2 regions of the Shimazuella sp. NTD247 genome follow, and region 2 is predicted to be linked to the other one. Evidence: predicted binding sites of a transcription regulator. Region 2 holds the regulator's gene; the other holds the start of a gene.

Region 1 (7,987 bases), on a different contig from region 2:
TCAAGTTGTTTTAAATAGTTGCGAAAGCGGATTTTTGGGTTCAATTCTTCATTTGTAATATGTTCTGTATATTGCTTTGCGCTATCCATGATCTCCTGATCACTAATTTTATTTGCACGGTATTGTGCAAAAGGTGGAAGATAGGTCATTCCTACTAAATTAGCAGATGCTTGAAACGGTTTTGTCAGTTCACTTAGAGAATAGGTGTTATATCCGCCAGCTTGATAAGAATGTTCAGGGGAACCGATAGAAGTCGCAATGACCCATTCTTTTCCGTTCAATTTTGTTCCACCAGGGCCGTGTGCCCAGCCATAAGTAAAGACTTCATCAAACCATTGTTTTAAGAGGGCAGGCGTGCTGTACCAATACAAAGGAAATTGAAAAACAATCCGATCATGAGCAAGAAGTAGTTTTTGTTCGAGTTCTATATCTATTGGTTGATCGCGGTATTTTTCATATAGATCATGAACAGTTACATCAGATATATTCATGACAGCTTCTTTCCATTTTTTATTTATTCGAGAAATATTTAAGTTTGGATGTGTTACAATTACTAAAATTTTCAAGGTATATCTCTCCAATCGATAATTGTTTGTACAAGCAAATATACGGGCAAAATTTTTTACTTTGCTAATTGCCGACTTGCCTCTAATAATTGGTTACTCATCTGATCACCAAGTTCTTTTCCAAGAACAGCAGAATATCGATGATGTAAATCATCCCAGCATGCTTGAATCTTTGGTTGGAATTGTTCTCCTTTTTCTGTTGGGTATAGTTTCGCTAGTTTTCCTTCTGTTTGTCGCTCTACCAAGCCTTTTAAAATAAGTTTATCAATAAAGCGGGTAATAGTGGATGGTGCAACATGCAGTACTTTTCCTAGATCTGTTGATGTAATCCCAGGCTGTTCAATGACGACGAGAACAATAAATGCGTATGTTGGAGATAAGCCAATCGGAGCAAAAGCTTCGTCAGCCATCTTTCCGATTTCACGCGATAAATTTTGCGCTGTAAAATAGAGACAGCCATTTAATAGTTTCTCTATCATAAACTATCCCTTCTCAATCGTTATTTGCTTGCTCAAGCAAATGATAAAGCGAATGGAAACCAAAGTCAATCATTTAATGTATTAGAGGTTGCTGCATAAATAGATTTGAACACCTTAAAGTCGCTTGATGTGTGTGTCCGTGTCTGTTGTTAAAAAAACACAAAGGACGCTCTACCCACACATCTGCGCTTTTGTGGCGAATAATGCAGCAGGTAATATTAGAAATCATGTTGACCGAAAATCAGAAACAGAAGTCATCACAGGAATTATTCCTGTGATCATATGGTGAACGGGGGAATATATCTCCCGTCTATATCCGTAAATCCATATTCTTTTGCCAGATCACCAACTTGGAGTACATTTCCACTTTTTTTCATGATATTTGTATCACTTGCTAGTGCAGCAATAGCTCTACCGATATAATAAGGACTTTCTGTATTTTTCAGGGCTTCTACTTCTTGCCAGTGCTGTTCATTGGTTTGAAATGTTAATAAGACTAATTCTGTTCTCATCCATCCGGGCGATACCGCAATTACAGCAATATTATCTTGTTTTCCTTCTATAGATAAACCATATGCCATCCGTGTCAACGCATTTTTGGCCAGGTCGTAATAAAAGGTGCCGGTATATTTATCATGATCCCAAAAGGTAGTATGCACAATAAGTCCTTGTTTGTTTTCTCGGAGCAGCGGGATAGCAAAATGATTCGTAGCCAATTGTGCTCGTACTCCTGCAGTAAACATCGTATCCCAATGTTTTAATGAGAATTCCCAAAAAGGCTGGTCTTTGGGGTTCGTCCAAAGATCGTGACCTCCCCAAACATTATTTACGAGAACATCAAGTTTCCCTTGTTCTTTTCGAATCCGATTGATTAATGCTTCCGTTTCCGAGTCATTGGTGTGATCACAGCGGACAGCAATTCCTTTTCCGCCGCTTGCCTTTATTTGTTTTACTGTATCATCGATTGTACCTGGCCACCCATTGGTAGATTTTCCTTTGGTGCTCCTTCCCGTAACATATATGGTTGCCCCTGCTTTACCTAATTCAACAGCAATAGCCCTTCCAGCACCTCTGCTTGCCCCTGTTACAAGGGCAACTTTTCCTTCCAGTGTTTTCATGTAATCATCCTTTCGAAATCTGATCATTTTCATCATAATGGAGAAAAGTTGACATCCTATGTCATAATTACAAGAAAAAGATCAAGCTGTTGAAAGGGACGAAAAGGGATGAGAGGAGATCGGTTAGTACGTATTCTTTTATTATTGCAGTCACATGGACAACTGACAGCCAAACAATTGGCAGATAGACTGGAAGTATCCGAAAGAACCATTTATCGAGATATGGAAGCTTTAAGTGCTGCTGGCATACCTATCTTTGCGGAACGGGGGAAAAATGGAGGATGGTCTCTATTAGAAGGATATGAAACGAAATTGACAGGCTTAAAAGAAACAGAGATTTATGCTTTACTTCTTACTCCGTCGTCCCAACTGCTGGATGATTTAGGCTTAACCAACTCATCAAAAGAAGCTAGAGATAAGCTGATTGCTTCTATTCCTTCCTATTTTCGTGAAAACGCAAAGGAAGTTTGGAATCGAATCCATGTGGATACAAGTACATGGAGGGCTCAAAAAGAGCAAATGAATTGTTTTGAAGTACTTAAAGATGCTATCTGGAAAGAAAACAAACTGCAAATAGAATATCAGTTGGCTAATGGAGAGATGAAAGTTTATGTAGTAAAACCACTAGGTCTAGTAGCAAAGGGAAGCAGATGGTATTTTGTTGCGATGAAAGAAGATGATGATATTCGAGTTTTTCGCGTATCACGGATTCAATTGGTAGATTGCATGCAAAAAACATTTGAAAGACCAAAAAATTTTAATCTAGCGGCGTACTGGAAAGCATCGACAAAATCTTTTATTGATAAAATGCCAAGCTATGAAGTTCGGGTGGAAGTCGCACCTGCTATTTTACCAAGAATGACTTTTACGGATCGGTTTGTACAAATAGTAGAAGTTAACGAAGAGGAAAAGAAAAACTGGATTTCTGTTAAACTATCTTTTCAAACAGAAGAAGAAGCAATAGCTTACATATTGGGATTTGCAGATAGCATGAAAGTGATAGAGCCTGAAGTACTGCATGCTAGGATACTTGAGAAAGCAGAAGCAACAGCAGCATTTTATAAACAAGGGAAATAGTTTGAAATTTGTCTTTGAGACATATTAGGTGGCTAGATTGCTGATCATGCAACTGGATGGTAGCTAAGTACTATTAGTAGTAAACCCCTTGTTTCCAATAATAAAGTATCATACGATAACGATGTACTCAGTAATCTAGTGTAAGGGAATTAACTATGTCTATGGCTGGTTACAGTTTTGATGATTCCAAGTACGATCCTCATTTTGAACGAGTAGCAGAAAAGGTGACAATTGTAGAGGGAAGTGTCAGAACTAAACTGAAGCAAGCTGGTAAAAATAGTAACGGCACTCTTTTCACAGACACTCCTACCACTGAGGAAAATGGATATCTAGTCACCAGAATCTCTAGCTTTGCCTCCGGAGCTTCATCAATCCGAGTCGAAATGGAGGTTCGTACACCGCTTAGTGAGCTAAAATAGGGATAAGGCGGCGGTTTAAAAAAGGAAACTCACCAGTCATTTCTCTCTGTATGAGAATCTAATTCTGATTAACATACAGGGAGATATGCTTTATTGATGGTTGTTTTATTGTAATTATTGGTTTCATTTTTACTATATAATGTTTGGAAGAACAATTTGCACAAATCAATGAAAACCTATATCTATTGATTGACGCTCCCATTTTCTAAATTTAAAATAAAAAAGAAATTCGCCTTTCGTCTGGAAATTATGGGGATACTATGCTTCGCAGGACGTCGAAGAAACTCTCCAAAGAAATTGATCAGGACTGGAAAGATCAGCAGGATGTTGATAACTTTTCCGCAGGGAGAAAGCAAGAAATTCAAGAAATTCTACCAATGGTAAAAGATTACCTAAAGAAAGCTAACCCTTCGCAAAAGAGACAACTAGAGAAGATTATCCAAGAGTTGGAAGGACTTGAACGATGGTTCCGCCTTGGACGACGCGCTGGTGAAGTTCGCCAAAAGATGGAAGAATTGAATGGCACAGTGAAGCGGCTGGTGCAACTGCAAAAGACGCTCTCACTCTAAAATTTCTGGATTTGTATGACTGATACTATATGTCATGCACTGGAACACTCTCTAAGAAGGGTGTTCCAAAACAACAAAAAAAACAAGAGGAATGATCCCTTTCATTGATCACTCCTCTTTTTTATTGGAATAACAGCAAGTGAATAAAATGGGACAGAATTATTGAGTTTTATCCTTCCGCCGTTTAACGTGAAAAAGTGCATTATCTAGGATATGTAAGGGATTACAGCGCTGTGCTCTTTTTTTGTTGGTAATAATTTTAGTTCATTTATTCACAAACCTGTCACGGACGGCTCAACTTTATAAAAAAAATGGTTCTATAATTCAATAGTGAAGGTTGTATGTCTTATTTATTAAAAATTATGGTCAAAAGTATTTGGAAAAGGGAGTAGGTGACCAAAAGATGCGATTAAAATCAGTGTACGTGGCGATTTTTCTTACTATGACCTTTTTACTCTCAGGATGTTCGTTAAAAACAGGAGTTCTCAATCCACAAGGACCTGTTGCTCAAGAACAATATGGCTTGATTATGTGGTCAATCGTTTTAATGTCCATTGTATTTATTGCAGTTATCGTGCTTTTTGTGTATATGCTTGTGAAATATCGAGCAAAGTCAACTGATGAAGAATATGTAGAAGTAGACCAAAAAGAAAACAAATGGCTAGAAGTTTTATGGACAGCGATACCTATCGTCATCATTATTGCATTAGCTATTCCTACAGTAAAATCAACGTTTAAGCTAGAAAAATCTCCAAGTCCAAATCAAAAACCTATTACGATACAAGTTACATCTGCTAACTGGAAATGGATATTCAAATATCCGGAGCAAGGAATCGAAACGGTCAACTATGTGAATATTCCTGCAAACGTTCCTGTACGATTTCAATTGAACGCAGTAGGACCGATGAACTCCTTTTGGGTTCCTGAATTAGGCGGTCAAGAGTATACCATGCCGGGAATGACGATGTACCTTTGGCTAGAAGCAGATAAACCCGGAACGTATCTTGGAAAAAGCGCAAATTTCTCTGGGAAAGATTTCACACATATGCAATTTAATGTGCATTCGATGAATCAGTCTCAGTTTGATGCATGGGTTGCAAATGTGAAGAAAACTGCTCCAAAACAGACGACAGAAATGTTTAGAGCTTTGCTGAAACCAGGAGTAGTGAAAGAACAAACGTATTCCTCCTATCCAAATGTTGATGTCAATCGACTGGATGAGAACGGAAATCCGATAGTAGAACCAACAAATCCATCTCATCAGCATGGATCAAAGGATGATGAGAAGATGAACATGGATATGAATTCACATATGAATATGGATCACAAGTAAAGGAGGTAAAACCATGAAAGACTTTTTCTTTAACTTTAAAATGCCAGAACATTTTTTTGTCACCGGCGACCCTCTGATATATGGAGCGGATGTATCGATTGTATTGGTTTCACTAGCGATTCTCTTTGTATTTACGTATTACAAAAAATGGGGCTGGCTCTGGCGTGAATGGCTGACAACGGTCGATCATAAAAAGATTGGCATCTTGTATCTATTAGCATCTTTACTCATGTTATTCCGAGGTGGAGTAGACGCGATTTTAATGCGGATGCAGTTAACTGCTCCAAATTTAAATTTTTTAAATGCAGAGCACTACAATCAGATTTTCACCACGCACGGAACCATTATGATTTTGTTTATGGCAATGCCGTTTATTATTGGTCTAATGAACGTTGCAGTACCATTGCAGATCGGGGCAAGAGACGTTGCTTTTCCAGCATTAAACGCAGTTAGTTTTTGGATGTTTGCAGTTGGATGTTTCTTATTTAATATCTCCTTTGTTATTGGGGGCTCTCCTGATGCTGGATGGACTAGTTATACTCCATTAGCAGGGAATGAACTAGATCCAGGTGTAGGACAAAACTATTATTTATTAGGTTTGCAGATTGCTGGGATCGGTACCTTGTTAACAGGAATTAACTTCTTGGTTACCATTCTCAAAATGCGTGCTCCAGGAATGAAATTGTGGCGGATGCCATTGTTTTCATGGTCAACGCTGATCACTTCCGTCATTATCATCTTTGCGTTTCCAGTACTGACCATTGCTTTAGCACTGCTAACGCTTGATCGGATATTTGGTTTCCACTTCTTTACCCTTGTTGGCGGGGGAAGCCCGATGATGTGGGCGAATCTGTTCTGGATTTGGGGACATCCAGAAGTATACATTGTTATTTTGCCGGCATTTGGTCTGTTCTCCGAAATATTTAGTACATTTGCACGGAAAAAGTTATTTGGTTACAGCGCAATGGTCTACTCCATGCTGGCGATATCAGCATTGAGCTTTTTGGTCTGGGTTCACCACTTTTTCACCATGGGATCAGGACCTTGGGTTAATTCGATTTTCTCAATCTCTACGATGTTGATTGCGATTCCCACTGGTGTGAAGGTATTTAACTGGTTATTTACGCTTTATAAAGGAAGAGTTGAGTTTAAAACGCCAATGCTGTGGGCCTTAGGTTTTATTCCTATCTTCCTAGTTGGCGGGATAACAGGTGTCATGTTGTCTGTAGCTCCTGCTGATTATCAGTATCACAATAGTTATTTTCTCATCAGTCACTTCCATTATGTATTGATCGGTGGAACCGTTTTTGGCTGTATCGCAGGATTGATTTATTATTGGCCAAAAATGTTTGGTTTCTTATTAAATGAACGTTTAGGAAAATGGGCTTTCTGGTGGTTTATTGTTGGATTTAATCTCTGTTTTATTCCCATGTATATTCTTGGTCTCAAAGGTATGACGAGACGTGTATACACTTATCCAGCAGGATTAGGATGGGAATCGTGGAACTTAATCGCGACGATCGGTGCATTTGCGATGGGAATTGGGTTTATCATATTAGTTTGGAATATGATTTATAGCTTCCGCAAAGGAGAAAGAGATACCACTGGAGATCCTTGGAATGGACGTACATTGGAATGGATGACCACATCTCCTGCTGCAGAGTATAACTTCGCTGTTATTCCAAAAGTAAAAGGTTTGGATGCATTCCATCTGATTAAAAAAGAAAGAGCCGAAGGAAAAGAAGAACCGATCGAATTAAAACCGATTCATATGCCGAAAAGTGAAGGTTTCCCTGTATTTATGGCAGGATTTATGTTTATAGCTGGTTTTGGATTTGTGTTTGAATGGTTACAAGTTGGAGCGTTTGGTCTGCTTGGTGCGGTAATTGTTATGATCTGGCGTTCTTTTAATGACTATGACCGTGATTATTATATTCCAGTAGAAGAAGTGAAAAAGACGGAACTAGCAGCAGGAAGGAGGGTGTGAACATGGAAACGACTACCCAAACGAAAGAATATCAACCATTGGAATACAAATCAGAAGAAGGAAGATTAAAGATTTTTGGTTTCTGGATATTTCTCGGTGCGGAGATCGTGCTGTTCTCGACTCTCTTTGCTACGTATTTTGTACTAGTACATCAGACAGCGGGAGGTCCAGCTGGAAAAGATTTGTTTGAGATTCCAATCTTTGCTATGGAGACATTTTTCTTATTGACTAGTAGTTTTACGTGTGGACTAGCTATTTTAGCAATGCGAAAAAGTTCCAAAAAAGGTTACTTGTTCTGGACGATTATCACCTTATTATTGGGACTTGGATTTTTGATCTTAGAGATTAAAGAGTTTATCACACTGGTAGAAATGGGCGCAGGTCCAACAAGGAGCGCATTTCTCTCTTCCTTTTTCACGCTTGTAGGAACACACGGATT
Region 2 (7,987 bases):
GCAGAGAAGATTCTAGCCCTTCCACTGCACGAATGACGTTTACTAGTGCAGTACCACCACCAGATACGATACCTTCTTCTACAGCAGCACGAGTGGAGTTCAAAGCATCTTCAATGCGAAGTTTTTTCTCTTTCAATTCGGTTTCAGTAGCTGCACCAACTTTGATAACTGCTACACCGCCAGAAAGTTTCGCTAGGCGCTCTTGTAGTTTTTCTCTGTCAAACTCAGAAGTGGTTTCTTCCACTTGCTGGCGTAGTTGAGCAACACGAGATTTGATTTCGGTTTGTTCGCCATTACCGTCAACAACGATAGTATTGTCTTTGTTAACACGTACTTGACGAGCACGTCCAAGGGATTCCAAACCAGTTGTTTTCAAGTCAAGACCAAGATCTTCGGTAATTACTTGACCGCCAGTTAAAATAGCGATATCTTGAAGCATTTCTTTGCGGCGATCACCAAATCCAGGTGCTTTTACAGCAACTGCTGTAAAGGTTCCACGGAGTTTGTTCAATACAAGGGTAGTTAGCGCTTCCCCTTCTACGTCTTCTGCAATGATCAAGATTGGACGGCCTTGTTGTACTACTTTTTCTAGTACTGGAAGAATTTCTTGGATGTTACCGATTTTTTTATCTGTGATAAGGATATATGGATCATCCAACACAGCTTCCATTTTATCGGTATCGGTTACCATGTAAGATGCGATATATCCACGGTCAAATTGCATACCTTCTACAACTTCCAGTTCCGTGGTGATACCTTTGGATTCTTCCACAGTGATAACACCATCGTTACCTACTTTTTCCATAGCTTCTGCGATGAGTTTACCAACTTCATCATCGTTAGCAGAAATAGCTGCAACTTGAGCAATGGATTCTTTTCCTTCGATTGGTTTTGCGATCTCATGAATATTTGTTACTGCAGCTGCAACTGCTTTTTCAATTCCTTTGCGAACGATCATTGGATTTGCACCAGCAGCTACGTTTTTCAAACCTTCACGAATAATCGCTTGTGCCAATACAGTTGCAGTTGTAGTTCCGTCCCCAGCAATATCATTGGTTTTGGTAGCTACTTCTTTCACCAATTGTGCACCCATGTTTTCAAAAGCATCTTCTAATTCGATTTCTTTTGCAATGGTTACCCCATCATTAGTGATAAGTGGAGATCCAAATTTACGTTCTAACACAACATTACGACCTTTTGGTCCCAAGGTTACTTTTACAGCATCTGCTAAAGCGTCCACCCCACGCAGCATTGCACGACGGGAATCTTCGCTAAATTTAATCTCTTTCGCCATGATAAAATCTCCCTTCTTATGTAAAAATTACTCAATTACAGCCAGAATATCGCTTTCGCGCAAGATGAGGTAATCTTTCTCACCATATTTCACTTCGGTCCCAGCATATTTAGAAAAGATTACTAGATCACCAGTGTTTACTTCTAAAGCAACACGGTTGCCGTTTTCATCGACACGTCCAGAACCTACTGCTACGATTCGTCCTTCTTGTGGTTTTTCCTTTGCGGAATCAGGTAATACGATACCGCTAGCGGTTGTTTCTTCTTTCTCAACAGCTTCTAGAATAACACGATCACCAAGTGGTTTAATCATGATGGGAAACCCTCCTTTTTGTCGTTCGTTTGTTAGCACTCAACAACGTCGAGTGCTAACACCCAATTCTTATCATAATCATCTCTCATCCATTTTGCAAGCATTGTGCAAAAAAAACCTACAAATCACTTTCTTCCATCGAAGACTCTTTTTCTAATCTCCGATATAACCAAACAGAAAGCAAAACACTTATCTCATAAAGGAGGATAAGCGGTACACCAACCAAAAAATTCGATAATAAATCGGGTGTAATGATGAGTGCGACAATAACTAAAACAAAATAAGCAACTTTGCGTATTTTTATCAATAAGGCTGGTGTGAGCAATCGTAACCTAGTAAGAAAGAGAACTACAACCGGCAATAAGAACAATAGAGCTAATGGAACGATAACGTTAAACATAAAACTTATGTATTGATATATTCCATACATCTGTTTGACACCAAGATCTTTGGAAATATTGGTAAGAAAATCGATCATCAATGGAAAAACTAAAAAGTAACCAAACACCAATCCGCCAATAAACAATAAAAAGGCAACAGGAATATAAATCAATGCCGCTTTTTGCTCCCTTGGCTGCAAACCAGGACGAACAAATTGCCATAGATGATACAATATAACAGGCAATGTCAAAACAAATGCAGCAACGAGTGCTATCTGCATGTAAATTTTAAAAGAATCAGCAGGACTAAGTGCGTACAGTGCAAAGTGCTGATTGGCATCTTTGCTGATCACCTTAAATATATCAGCTGCATAAACAAAACTGACGACAAGGCCGATTATAAAAGTAGCGAGCACCCAAAAGAGGCGCCGCCTTAATTCAGATAGATGTTCGACAAGCGGTTGTTGGTCAAAATCTTCTTCGTTCATCACTAATACCCCTTAAAACCCTTCCTCTTCCATCATCTCATCAGCTGGAAATTTTTTCAGAAAGTAAATTAATGTTTGAAGCTCGGTCGTAAGATCTATATGGTGTACGCGAACATTTGGGGGTGCTGTGATCCTTGCTGGAGTAAAATTGAGTATTCCTCGTATTCCAGCGTTGACAATAAAATCAGCAGTTCCCTGCGCTACATTTAAAGGAACAGTTAAAATTGCCACTTCGACATGATGCAATAAAATAACTTCTGCTAAACGATTCATCGAGTAAACTGGGATGCCGTCAATGTCTGTTCCTATTTTGCTCTCTTCCTGATCAAAACCCGCCACAATTTTGGTATTATGACTCCGGTAAAAGTTATATCGTAAGAGAGCAGTACCAAGGTTCCCAACGCCAATTAAGACGACATTGGTCACTTCATCTTGTTTCAAAAAATCACGTAAAAATTGCAAAAGGTAAGTCACATTATAACCATACCCTTTTTTACCTAATTCACCCAGATAGGAAAAATCGCGCCGAATGGTGGCTGGATCAATCTGTAGTGCTTCACTTAAATCAGCAGAAGATATCCGCTGTTTGCCAATAGCATGCAGCTTTTCTAAATAGCGGTAATATAATGGCAACCGCTTTGCAGTTACTTTTGGGATTTTCTGTTCTGCCAATGAAAGCCACCCCCCTCCCTATTTATTATACGGTAAAACGATAGACAGGCAAAATATCTATTATCCATATTTATACAATTTGACTTGGAGTTATAAGGAGATCCATCGGAATATCATGGTCTTCCGCACCTATGGTTTCCACTATTTGCTCATCATAAGCGATCCCACATTTAAAAACATCTGATATGGTTGCAAAAAAGCGATCATAATGCCCTTTTCCGAAACCTAAACGATATCTTTTTTTATCAAAAGCAACTCCTGGAACCAACACCAAATCAATTTTGTGTTTGTCCACTTTTTCACAATTGGAATTAGGCTCAAGGATTTGAAAAGAACCCTGTTCTAAATCTGCTGGAGAAGTGAACAATCGAGGAACAATCGCATCTTGCTCCATACTTGGCAAGGAAACTTGTTTACCTTGTTTCCAAGCATCTTCGATAAGCGCGTATAGACTGACTTCACTTCGATAGGAGAAATATACGAGTATAGAGGAAGCATCTTGATATATAGAAAGCTGTTTTATACGGTCACATATCTTCCTTGATGCGTGTATCCGCTCAGGCATTCCCATTTTATTTCTTATGTTCACCATTTCCATTCGAAGTTGCTTTTTCTGCAAGATGATCACCCACTTATCGCTCAACTTTTAATGGATCAACTCTACCATCATACCACTTTCCGGCATGAAAAAGACCAAGCAGTTATGCTTGGCGAATGAATCTATATTTTTACGATGGATTTTTCAGCGGACGAATGATGTGAGCATGACTGGATATCAACTCAAACATACAAACGTCCAATAAACCAAATCTTTGTCCCTACTGTTCCCCCATAACAGTTGGTTCAAAAAAGGTTTAGTTGTCGCAGTCCTTCTTAATACGTGCTTGATAACCGACATAAAAAAGGATGGAAAAACCGAGCAAAAGAAAGAGGGCTACCCAGCTGTAAAGATTATCACTAGACAGCAGATTGGTGTTTGTGAACTTTCCCTTCACCTCATCCAAAATTTCCGGAACAGGATTGTACTGCATTTCCTTCCAAAAAGGATCCTGCTTCTTTTCAACAGATGCTGCGAAACTCACACCTTCCATCATAAAAAAGCTGAGTGTGCTCACAAATGCAATCACAACCGCTCGGAACTTATTACGAGTAAACATCTTGCCTCATTTTCAGGGGAAGTATCTCAAATGACAACTATATTATACGAAAATATCGGTGATTTTCCTATCTCTATAAAAAAATAAACTAACCAAATGTAGTCTATTTTTATCTATTAATCTAATTCATTGTATACGGGGGACAACTGATGTCGGACGAGCATTAAACTCATCAACGAAACATGCAATTGTCCTTCCGTCCTATCCAATTCAGACTTTGATCATAGATTCCGTCTCACCTACGGCCCTGCCAAAACACCTCATTTGCCACCAAGATCACCAAACCAGCACCGCCGAGGAACATAAGACTGTCCCCCAGCGTGAAATCCCTGAAGAACATGTTTTCGATGATCGACGGAATGAAGGTGAGTACATCCCAAATCCAGCTCGCCACGAAATGGAGATTCATCGAGACCGGTTCAGCTGTGACGAATGACGGATACACCTTCATGGCAAAGGTAACAGCCGCGAAAACTGCCACAACTGCAAGGAGCAGGTGAGTGATGATACGGGACATAATTGCCAGCCTTCTCTTGAAACACATCAATGGATAGGACGATTACGATTGTGACTCTATTATATAAAACGAAAGATAGAATTTCAAAAGTATCAACGGTACTGTTAAAAAATATAAAAAAAGATGAGCGATAGTCTGCTCATCTTTTTTATCTATTTGGAATTTCATTATATTGCGGGCGGACAATTGATAGCGGATGACTGGGTGTCATCAACATCAACTGTCCGTTCCCGTCCGATGGGTGAATCAGATCAGAACTGCTGCTGCACCGGCAGCGGCTTCGCCCCGGTGGGGTTGCCGTACTGCATCATCTTCAGCCTGTACCGACGGTCGGCCCAGCGGTTGCAGAGGATGACCGCAGTGACCAGCAGCACCACGATGATCAGGTTGTTGACAGTGAACACCGAGTGGGCGTCATGCATGACACCGGAGATGCGGTTCGAGGTGGCGTCGTACATCCGACGCAGGACCGGGATCGCCTCGGTCTTGAACTCGTTGACCTGCTGGGGATGCGTCTGGATGTAGTTGTACACCAGAGCACCGAAGATCATGTAGAACACGACCTTGCAGGCGTTGACGAGCAAGTGACCGAAGCGCTCGACCATGTCCAGAATACGGAAGCTGACGTCCATTTTACTTTCCTCGAATTCTTTGTTGTTCTACGATATCGGACGGGTACTTGATACTTCTAGTATACGAAAAAAGCTGTAAATTGAGAATAGAAAAATATGATGATAAATAAAACAACCGTTTGTAGGCATTCAACGGTTGTTTTATTCGCTATCTTGTTTTTCTTTTCGTAGAGCCGTCTGTTCCTTTACTATATCACTTGCTTGAAAAAGGATGTTCCAGTAGTTTGTCTTCTTCAAAATGACATAAATAATCGCTGAATAGATAAGCACACTTTCAACTAAGTGAAGAACTGCTGTCAAATCAAGTGCATATCCATTAATTGTAAATACTATTTTGACTGTAGCTAGTAGTTTCCAAATAATAAGCTGCCCTAAACCAAAGAAACTCACATACAAAACTAATATGAGAAATTTTTTCCATTCGGCTCGTGCCATGCTATTCCCCGTTTCCTCAAAAGATGCTTATACTAATGGTAAGTTTGCAACAGCATTCAATTCCAAATCTGCATAATTCTTTTCTTGTAATAAAAAATAAGCTGCTGATGCAATCATCGCTGCATTATCTGTACACAATTCCAAAGGAGGAATACACAATGAAACATTTTCCTGTTTCACTCGGTTGTGAAGTCTCGTTCGAAGTCCGCTATTTGCTGCAACACCACCAGCGATCACTAATTGCTTCACGTCTCTTTGTTTGACAGCACGAAATGTTTTTTCAACAATCACATCCAGCACAGCACTTTGAAAACTCGCAGCTAAATCCTTTTCGGAGTACCGTTCGTTTTGTTTGATAAACTGCATAACTGCTGATTTCAATCCACTAAAGCTGAAATCCAATGAATCTTTTTCTAACCATGCTCTCGGCAATGAATACGTCGCAGTTCCTAGTGCGGCTAATCGGTCGATATGCGGGCCTCCTGGATAAGGTAAGTTCATCAGACGTGCCACTTTATCAAATGCTTCCCCAACTGCATCATCTCTTGTCCGGCCGATCCGCTCAAATTTCATATGATCTGGCATATAGATTAATTCGGTGTGCCCTCCAGACACAACCAGTGCGATCAGAGGAAATTGTAATGGCTTTACAAGATGATTGGCATAAATATGTCCAGCAATATGATGCACAGGAATTAGCGGAATCCGTAAGGAATATGCCAATGCTTTGGCTGCTGTAACACCAATCAACAATGCACCTACAAGTCCTGGACCTTGGGTAACTGCAATTGCTGTCAATTGACTTTTGCTTATATTTGCTTCTTGTAATGCTTGTTCGATAATTAATGTTATTCTTTCCACGTGCCGACGAGAAGCGACTTCTGGAACAACACCTCCAAATGCTTGATGGATCTCCATTTGAGAACTAATCACATTGGAAAGTACTTTATCTCCATCCACTACTACCGAGACACTCGTTTCATCGCAACTTGTTTCAATGCCTAAAATCACTTGTTTACTCATGTAATACCAATCCCATCAAAATAGCGTCTTCTCCATTGTCTGGATAATAGTTTTTTCTCGTTCCTATCACAGTAAATCCAAGGTTTCGATATATCCGCTGGGCAATTTGGTTCGATTTTCTAACCTCTAAAGTCATTTTTGAAGTACCTAATTGTTTCGCAAGTTCAATCAAATAAGTCATCGTTTTCGTAGCAATTCCTTGTCCACGAAACTTGGGATGAAGAGCGATGTTGGTCACTTGTGATTCTTCCAGAACAACCCACATACCAGCATAGCCAACTACTTGTCCATCCACTTGTGTGACAATATAATATGCCAGATCATTGGTGGTAATTTCATCTACAAACGAGAATTCACTCCAAGGATCAGTGAATGAAAGTTTTTCTATTTCCATAATAACTGGGATATCCGTTACTTTCATCGGACGAAATAAAAGGCTCTTGGTACTATTCATAATTAACGCCCCAATAAATTTTTTTCAGCTAGAGTAAGTTGTAAGTAATTCGGAGCAAAATCATTTTTTTCACTCCTATTTGTTGCTAACCATTTCTGCATCGCTAATATGCCAAGGTTGCTTGCATAAGGCAAATTATTATTCGATGAAGCAAAGATTGCCCGCTCTCCAAGTTCCTGTTGAATTTTTGATTGAAAGAAAGAAACATCATCGCCAATAAATAAAATATTTTTATCCATTCGCTTTAATTGAGACAACAATTCATCAATCGGAATAATTTGTTCTTTGAGTCTTTCCTTTTGTGTTTCTGATTGCCCTTCATAAACAGCAGCATAAACTTGTTCTCTGCGTGCATCGAGCAAAGGTACAATATAACCCGGGAAATAATCGCCATTCATTGCCATGACAGCAAGGGTAGAAACAGAAAGAAAAGGTTTATGTACAGCCCATGCAAATGTTTTTATTGTTGTCGCACCAATACGCACTCCGGTATAAGAACCAGGACCGGCAGTAACAGCAAATAAATCAATATCCGTTAATGCCATATCTAGGTCATGAAATAATTGATCAATAGCAGGCATTAATCTTACTGAGTGATTTTTTTTTAAATTGGTTGTAATTTC

What was found. Region 2 encodes Rex, which represses fermentation and respiration genes when NADH is low (regulators of the CRP and FNR family bind a similar motif). Its sites were predicted from a motif close to TTGTGAAATATTTCACAA; they were not measured.
Region 1: the regulator Rex is predicted to act here: its motif matches at 4,489-4,506, upstream of qoxA (cytochrome aa3 quinol oxidase subunit II).

The regions. Positions count from the first base shown of each region.
Region 1 covers NZ_JCAJZU010000005.1:329,038-337,024, forward strand. The annotation lists gene AC5WOC_RS14885 (NAD(P)H-dependent oxidoreductase) at 1-566, opposite strand, end outside; gene AC5WOC_RS14890 (MarR family winged helix-turn-helix transcriptional regulator) at 623-1,045, opposite strand; gene AC5WOC_RS14895 (SDR family NAD(P)-dependent oxidoreductase) at 1,324-2,163, opposite strand; gene AC5WOC_RS14900 (helix-turn-helix transcriptional regulator) at 2,272-3,240, shown strand; gene AC5WOC_RS14905 (hypothetical protein) at 3,396-3,659, shown strand; gene AC5WOC_RS14910 (hypothetical protein) at 3,920-4,228, shown strand; gene qoxA (cytochrome aa3 quinol oxidase subunit II) at 4,632-5,561, shown strand; gene qoxB (cytochrome aa3 quinol oxidase subunit I) at 5,602-7,548, shown strand; gene qoxC (cytochrome aa3 quinol oxidase subunit III) at 7,551-7,987, shown strand, end outside.
Region 2 covers NZ_JCAJZU010000004.1:401,201-409,187, reverse strand. The annotation lists gene groL (chaperonin GroEL) at 1-1,294, opposite strand, end outside; gene groES (co-chaperone GroES) at 1,322-1,606, opposite strand; gene tatC (twin-arginine translocase subunit TatC) at 1,725-2,474, opposite strand; gene AC5WOC_RS12980 (redox-sensing transcriptional repressor Rex) at 2,487-3,146, opposite strand; gene AC5WOC_RS12975 (5-formyltetrahydrofolate cyclo-ligase) at 3,217-3,765, opposite strand; gene AC5WOC_RS12970 (hypothetical protein) at 4,001-4,303, opposite strand; gene AC5WOC_RS12965 (hypothetical protein) at 4,539-4,820, opposite strand; gene AC5WOC_RS12960 (hypothetical protein) at 5,072-5,452, opposite strand; gene AC5WOC_RS12955 (hypothetical protein) at 5,594-5,887, opposite strand; gene tsaD (tRNA (adenosine(37)-N6)-threonylcarbamoyltransferase complex transferase subunit TsaD) at 5,915-6,910, opposite strand; gene rimI (ribosomal protein S18-alanine N-acetyltransferase) at 6,903-7,364, opposite strand; gene tsaB (tRNA (adenosine(37)-N6)-threonylcarbamoyltransferase complex dimerization subunit type 1 TsaB) at 7,367-7,987, opposite strand, start outside.